DNA from 3 places in the Streptomyces sp. NPDC002676 genome. Region 2 is predicted to be linked to each of the others. Evidence: riboswitches for the same ligand, from Rfam matches in the RefSeq annotation. Region 2 holds a riboswitch; each other region holds the start of a gene.
What was found. Region 2 has a riboswitch for cobalamin ahead of ACWD3E_RS06660 (cobalamin biosynthesis protein). Riboswitches for the same ligand answer to the same signal wherever they lie in the genome.

Region 1 (2,253 bases), on a different contig from region 2:
GGTAGACGGCCGCGGCACCCTTGCGCCGGCCGCCCTGGTTCACGGCGGCCACCGAGGCGTCCAGGGTCTTCAGGAACGGGACGATGCCGTTGGAGTGCCCGTTGGTGCCACGGATGAGCGAACCGCGGCTGCGGATCCGGGAGTACGACAGCCCGATGCCGCCGGCGTGCTTCGAGAGCCGGGCCACCTGGTGGTAGCGGTCGTAGATGGAGTCCAGCTCGTCCAGCGGGGAGTCGAGGAGGTAGCAGGACGACATCTGCGGGTGCCGCGTGCCGGAGTTGAAGAGCGTGGGGGAGGAGGGCAGGTAGTCGAGCCGGCTCATGAGCCCGTAGAGCGCGGCGACTTCGTCGACGGAGCGGAGGGTGTCGTCCTCGGCGAGCCCGGCGGCGACCCGGAGCATGAAGTGCTGGGGCGTCTCGATGACCTTGCGGGTGATCGGGTGCCGGAGCAGGTAGCGGCTGTGCAGGGTGCGCAGGCCGAAGTAGCCGAAGCGGTCGTCGGCGTGCGCGTCGACGAGTCCGTCGAGCCGCTCGGCGTGCAGCCGCACGAACTCGGCGGTGCGGTCGGCGACGAGGCCCTCCCGGTGCCCGACGGCGACGGACTCGGTGAACGTCGCCACGCCCTGCGAGGCGGCCTCGGCGCGGATGGAGATCGTCAGCAGCCGGGCGGCCAGCCGGGAGTAGGCGGGGTCCTCGGAGATGAGACCGGCGGCGGCCTCCGTGGCCAGCTCGCGCAACTCCGCCTCGTCGGCGTTCGCGGACCGGCCGCGCAGCGCGGCGGCGGCGACCCGGCCGGGGTCGGCGTCGGGGAGGTCGGCGGTCAGCTCGGTCAGGGTCCGCAGCAGCGCGGTACCGGGACCGTCGGTCTCCGCCGGGGCCGCGATCGCCTGGGTGGCTGAAGCCGGTTCGGCTGGCGCGATGGTCACGTGGGGCTCTCCCTCGCTCGGCACGGGGCCTGGCGGAGGGCAGGGGGCGGCACGAGCGCGCACGGCGTCGCGTCCACCAGCCCACTCCGCGAGGCCCGGACGTCTGAAGACACCCGGACCGGACGGCCGGGCGCACGCTGCCGACAGGTCCTCGGACTGACGCGAGTGCGTTCCGCTTCAGGCGGCCACGCACAAGTACACCGTTGCGGGACAGTTCCGGATTCGCACCGGATTCCCCTGCGGCGACAGCGAGGACGAGCATACATCTAGTGCCGGGCCGTCGTGACACCCCCACATGTTGTGTCTCATGCGTGGCGTGGCGGCTTCAGAGCGTCAACTCGTAGGTGAGGAGCGTGATGTCGTCGAGTTCCGGGACGGGGTTCCAGTCCCGTTCCGGCACGCGGACGAAGCGCAGGCGTTCGTAGATGCGGTGGGCGCTGTGCATGGTGCGCTGGGTCGACAGGACGACCGCCGTGCAGCCCTCGGTGGCCCGTGCGCGCTGTACGCAGGCGCGTACGAGGGCCTCGCCGGCGCCCCGGCCGCGGGCCGCGTGGGCGACGGCCAGCATCCGGATCTCGGCCTCGCCGGGGCGGGCGATGTCGGCCATCGGACCGCCGGAGGGCACGAAGGTGACGCCGCCGAGGAGGGTGCCGTTCTGGACGGCTACGAGTACGTCGGCGGCGGCTGCGCGCTTCGCCACGTCCCGTAGTTCGCCGAGGTACCTGTCGCTCTCCCCGAAGTCCAGGAGGCCGTCCTGGAGATAGGCCTGGGCTGTGATCTCTCCCAGGGCTTCGTATTCGGAAGGGTCGGCGGGGCGGATCAAAATGTCCATCTGCGTGAGTGTGTACGACAGCGGGCCGCCGTGGTGCATGGTTTTCGGCGGCCCGCTGTGAGTGTGGGAGTCCTAGGGGGTTGCGGTGGGAGCCAGTTCCGCCTGTCCCCCCACATCGCCCGCGTCCGCCGTGTAGTCCTCCGGCCGCGTCTCGTCCAGGCCCTCGGGGGCCTTGACGGCCTTCAGGACGAGGGTGAGGGCGACCGTGACCGCCACGTTGAGCACGAACGCCGTCAGGCCGATGTAGCCGATCTCGCCGATGCCCGGGATCTCCTTCGTCGTGCCGCCGAAGTGCTGCTGCGTCGGCGAGGCGATCCCGTACATGGCGACCGTGCCGTACACCATGCCGGCTGCCCAGCCGGCGAGCAGCGCCCAGCGGTGGAACCAGCGCGTGAACAGGCCGCCGACGAGTGCCGGGAAGGTCTGCAGGATCCAGATGCCGCCCAGCAGCTGGAAGTTGATGGCCACCGTCTTGTCCATGGTGAGGACGAAGACC
Region 2 (2,253 bases):
CTCCCGGCGGTCGCCGCCCCGATCGTGGCCGGCGTCGCCGCGATGCTCGCCACCCGCTTCTCCTACGGTATCGGCCGCAACGCCGACGCCGAGGCCACCCGCAAGGGCTACCGCGCCGGCCAGATCGCCTCCGCCGGACTGGTCTCTCTCGCGCACGGCACCAACGACGCGCAGAAGACGATGGGCATCATCACGCTCGCGCTGATCGCGGGCGGCTCCATCGCCCCCGGCTCGAACCCTCCCACCTGGGTGATCCTCTCCGCGGGCCTGGCCATCGCGCTCGGCACCTACATCGGCGGCTGGCGCATCATCCGCACCATGGGCAAGGGCCTGACCGACCTGGAGCCGAAGCAGGGCTTCGCCGCGCAGACCAGCGCCGCCACCGCCATCCTGGCCTCCTCCCACCTCGGCTTCTCCCTCTCCACCACCCACGTCGTCTCCGGCTCGGTGATGGGCGCGGGCCTGGGCCGCAAGGGCGGTGTGGTCCGCTGGTCCACCGCGACCCGGATGGCCATCGCCTGGGTGCTCACCCTCCCGGCCGCCGCGCTGGTCGGCGCGGGCGCCGAGTCCGTCACCGACCTCGGTGACTGGGGCACCGCCGTCGTCGGGGTCTTCCTGGTCGCCGCGAGCGCCGCGATCTGGAAGTTCTCCCGCCGCGAGGTCGTGGACCACAGCAACGTCAACGACACCGACAGCGCAGAGCCGGCCGGCGTGGTGACCACCGCCATCGCCGCCGTGACCCCGCCCCCGGCGGGCACGGTCGCCGAGGACCTGTCGGCCACCGTCTGACCCCGAGCAATCCCGGTTACTAAGGAAGCATCATGAAGATCGACTGGGCGGCTCTCGGCTCCGTCTTCGGCGTCAGCCTCGCGTTCACCGTCGGCCTGGTGGCCCTGTTCACCCTCGGCGTCAACGGCCTGTCCCGCAGGGAGAAGGCCGCGGCGCAGGGCAACTCCGCCGCCCTCGCCGTGACCGGCGCCTACGTCTGCTTCGCGGCCTGCGCGGCGGCGGTGACGTACGGCATCTACCTGATCATGCACAAGGCCTGACCGGTCGTCCGCAAGGACCCATAAGGCCCCATAAGGCTCCTCACCGGCTCGCTCCGGAGAGGAGCCTTACGCATGCCCGCACGCCGTCCATGTGGGCCTCAGCACACTCTCCCCGCGCAGGTCAACGGCAAGTTGACGGCCGTTCCGGGCGCGTGGTGGACTGCCCAGGCCATGTACGGCGGCAAGAGAGGAAGCCGGTGCGAATCCGGCGCGGTCCCGCCACTGTCACCGGGGAAGAACACCCCGGGAGCCAGGAACTCTCACCGCCGGATCTCGTCGAACCAGGGCGTGGACACCCTGAGTGAGGACACATATCGCCATGCTCGGCCGCAGATCGAGGACCACCGCCGCAACCGCCGTCGCTTCCGTGACCGGCTGAACCGATGGGTGCCGATCGCTCTCGCGCGTACGGCCGCTCCTACGCCTACGGCGCCGCCGCCGGGCTCCTCGGTGACCTGCTCCTCGGTGATCCGCGCCGCGGGCATCCGGTCGCCGCGTTCGGACGGGCGGCCATGGCCGTGGAACGCGCGCTGTGGCACGACCACCGCGGCTGGGGCGCGCTGCACACCGCCGTCTGCGCGGGCGGCGCCGTCGCGCTCGGCGCCGCGGCCGAGCGCGCCGTACGCCGCTCCCCCGCCGCCACCGTCGCACTGACCGCCGCCGCCACCTGGGCCGTGGTCGGAGGCACTTCGCTGGCCCGCGAGGCCGGCGCCATCGGGCGCGCCCTGGAGGCCGGGGACGTCGAGGCGGCGCGGGCGCGGCTGCCGCATCTGTGCGGCCGGGATCCGCAGGCCCTCGACGCCGACGGGATCGCGCGGGCGGTGGTCGAGTCGGTCGCCGAGAACACCTCCGACGCGGTCGTGGGCGCCCTGGTGTGGGGCGCGGTCGGCGGGGTGCCGGGGCTGCTCGGGTTCCGGGCCGTCAACACCCTCGACGCGATGGTCGGTCACAAGTCCCCCCGCTTCCGCCGCTACGGCTGGGCCTCCGCCCGCCTCGACGACCTCGCCGGCTGGCCGGGCGCCCGCCTGACCGCCGTACTCACCGCGGTAGCCGGACCCGACCCGCGCGGCGCCGTCCGGGCGTGGCGGGCGGACGCGGGCCGTCACCCGAGCCCCAACGCCGGGCCCGTGGAGGCCTCGTTCGCGGGCGCCCTCGGCGTACGGCTCGGCGGGACCCTCTCCTACGGCGGGCGCGTCGAGCACCG
Region 3 (2,253 bases), on a different contig from region 2:
AGAGCAGACCGAAGCCGGACCACAGGGTGACCTGGATGGCCAGGGCGGAGAGCCGGAACCGCCACAGCAGGGTGGCCGAGAAGTCCTTCGGCACCTCGTTGACGACCGGCAGGAAGGCGAAGGCCAGCCCGATCAGGAGGATGTAGCCGGCCACCGCCGCGACGGTGGCGTACCAGTTGCCCAGCGAGGGCGCGAGCCGCTTGCCGACGATCACGGCGGCGATCGCGAGGAGCACGCTGAGCAGCATCATCAGGAAGTACAGGGTGGTCCGCTTGCCGATCGTGTCCGGGTCACCGACCGACGGCGGGCTGGCGGGGTACTTCAGGAACGGCACGACGTACACCGCGAGCAGCGCGCAGCCGGACAGCAGCAGCGCGGTCGCCCGCGGGGAGAAGCGGCCGACCCGGCCGAGCGCGAAGCAGAAGGCGAGCGCGGCGATGCCGCCGAAGGACACCCCGTAGACCAGGACACCGGTGGCGAGGCCGGCGGTGGACTGCAGGGAGCGGGAGACGACTTCCATCTCGTGCCCGTGGGAGTGGGCGTCTTCGTAGCTGATCGCGCTGTCGATGTTCGGCTCGCCGAGGAAGTAGGCGATGACGAGGGCGAGCCCGCCGGCCGCAAGGCCGGCGAGCATGCCCCGCACGAGGAGACTTCTTACTGTTGCGGAGTTCATGTGAGTGCGGTGACCCTCGGCCTCAGTGGCAGGGGAAACCGAGCAGGTGGCGGGCGTCGTGCACCCACTCGTGAACGTCCGTGCCGTTGAACACGGACGAGGCGCCCTGTTCGGCACCGACGAAGTACAACAGGACGAGCATCAGGATGCCGAAGAAGACCGCCCAGGGAGCGATGGCCTTCAGCGGCAGCGTGGCGGGTACGGCGGGGGTGGTGGCGGTCGGCTGGGCGACGGTCTGCGCCATGGCAGAACCTCCTCTGGGAGTTCGCGTCCCATCTCGGTGGTGCACAGGACGACAGCCACGGGTCTGACTCACGAGACGCCAGGGGCTCCTCGCTCACAGTGGCGCGACCGTGCCGGATTCCCACCGGCTTCCGTCGTACCGTCGTCGATTCGGACAGACCGTACCGCGAGTCGCGTGCATGGCCAAGACCGCACCGGCGGACGTGATCTTCTTCTCTCGCCAGGATCCGGCCGCGCTCAAGTGAGACGGAGTCAGAAGCGGCCCGCCGCGAAGACGACGGCGGCTCCGAGCACGCCCATACCCGCACCGGTGGCCAGCGCGGCCAGCCACGCACGCCACCAGCGCGGGGCCGCGGTCACGGAATCCGGATCCCTGGGCTCGGACCCGGATTCGGCCCACAGGTAGGCCAGAAAACCCGCGCCGGTGACGATCCCGGCCAGGGCCCAGGCGGGGCCGTCGGCCAAGCGGTGGCGGCGAGCCGTGAGCATCCGGGCCAGGACGACCGCCCCCGTGAGGATCGCCAGGTACCTGAGCCATGTCCACGGCGTGAGCAGGACGTAGGCGACGGGCACCAGCAGGGCCAGGCCCCCGGCGCCGTACGTGGCGTCGAAGTCGCGGAACCGGATCCGCTCCGCGGATGTGCCCGCCGCCCGGGTCACGGTCGCCCTGAAGTCACGGGCGGCCTCGTCGGTGCCCGCGACGAAGCCGGCCGGCCGGTAGACGTAGCTGTGCTCGTCGAGCGGGCCCGTGCTCCAGCGCACCGTGACGTCCGTGCCCTCGGCGTCCATCTGCACCGAGTGCGTCCGGCCGGCCTTGATGTCCGCCACCAGCTCGCGCGTCGACCCGGAGGCCGGTACGACGCGCAGCAGCGTGGTGGCGAACGACAGCACGAGCACCAGGAGCAGCGCCCAGCGGACCGGACGCCAGACCCTGTCGGTCCGGGCGTCCGACAGTCCGCTGATGCGCTGCGTCATCTCAGTGCACCTCCATGGTCCAGTAGTAGGTCTGGTACACACTGGCACCGCCGTAGCCCTGCTTGATGTCCGGCATCCCGAAGTGGATCAGTGAAGCGGTCCCCGTGTCGTTGAAGGCCGCGAACGCCACCGTGAAGCTGCGACTGCTGCGGTTCTCGTTGACCACCTGATAGACCACGTCGTAGCCGCCGGTGAAGGCGTCGGGAGTCTCCGTACCGTGGTGGCCATTGGTCGCCATACCGAGCATGTCCTTCGGGAAGTTTGCCAGCTTCTCCCCCAGGTTCTTGCCGTCGACGTAGTCGTCCTGTCCGCCGAGGGCGTTGATGTCCGCACTGTAGTCGTCGGCCTCCAGCTTCTCCTTC

Region 1: another riboswitch for cobalamin. It lies ahead of ACWD3E_RS25295 (ribonucleoside-diphosphate reductase subunit alpha); the one in region 2 lies ahead of ACWD3E_RS06660 (cobalamin biosynthesis protein).
Region 3: another riboswitch for cobalamin. It lies ahead of ACWD3E_RS18370 (CbtB domain-containing protein); the one in region 2 lies ahead of ACWD3E_RS06660 (cobalamin biosynthesis protein).

The regions. Positions count from the first base shown of each region.
Region 1 covers NZ_JBSFVT010000009.1:205,773-208,025, forward strand. Annotated here, with positions in the region: gene ACWD3E_RS25295 (ribonucleoside-diphosphate reductase subunit alpha) at 1-925, opposite strand, end outside; cobalamin riboswitch at 1,051-1,187, opposite strand; gene ACWD3E_RS25300 (GNAT family N-acetyltransferase) at 1,251-1,757, opposite strand; gene mctP (monocarboxylate uptake permease MctP) at 1,830-2,253, opposite strand, start outside.
Region 2 covers NZ_JBSFVT010000001.1:1,413,588-1,415,840, reverse strand. Annotated here, with positions in the region: gene ACWD3E_RS06670 (anion permease) at 1-789, shown strand, start outside; gene ACWD3E_RS06665 (hypothetical protein) at 822-1,049, shown strand; cobalamin riboswitch at 1,188-1,329, shown strand; gene ACWD3E_RS06660 (cobalamin biosynthesis protein) at 1,433-2,253, shown strand, end outside.
Region 3 covers NZ_JBSFVT010000005.1:548,884-551,136, forward strand. Annotated here, with positions in the region: gene ACWD3E_RS18365 (CbtA family protein) at 1-673, opposite strand, end outside; gene ACWD3E_RS18370 (CbtB domain-containing protein) at 696-917, opposite strand; cobalamin riboswitch at 954-1,075, opposite strand; gene ACWD3E_RS18375 (hypothetical protein) at 1,169-1,891, opposite strand; partial or broken gene ACWD3E_RS18380 (RHS repeat-associated core domain-containing protein) at 1,893-2,253, opposite strand, start outside.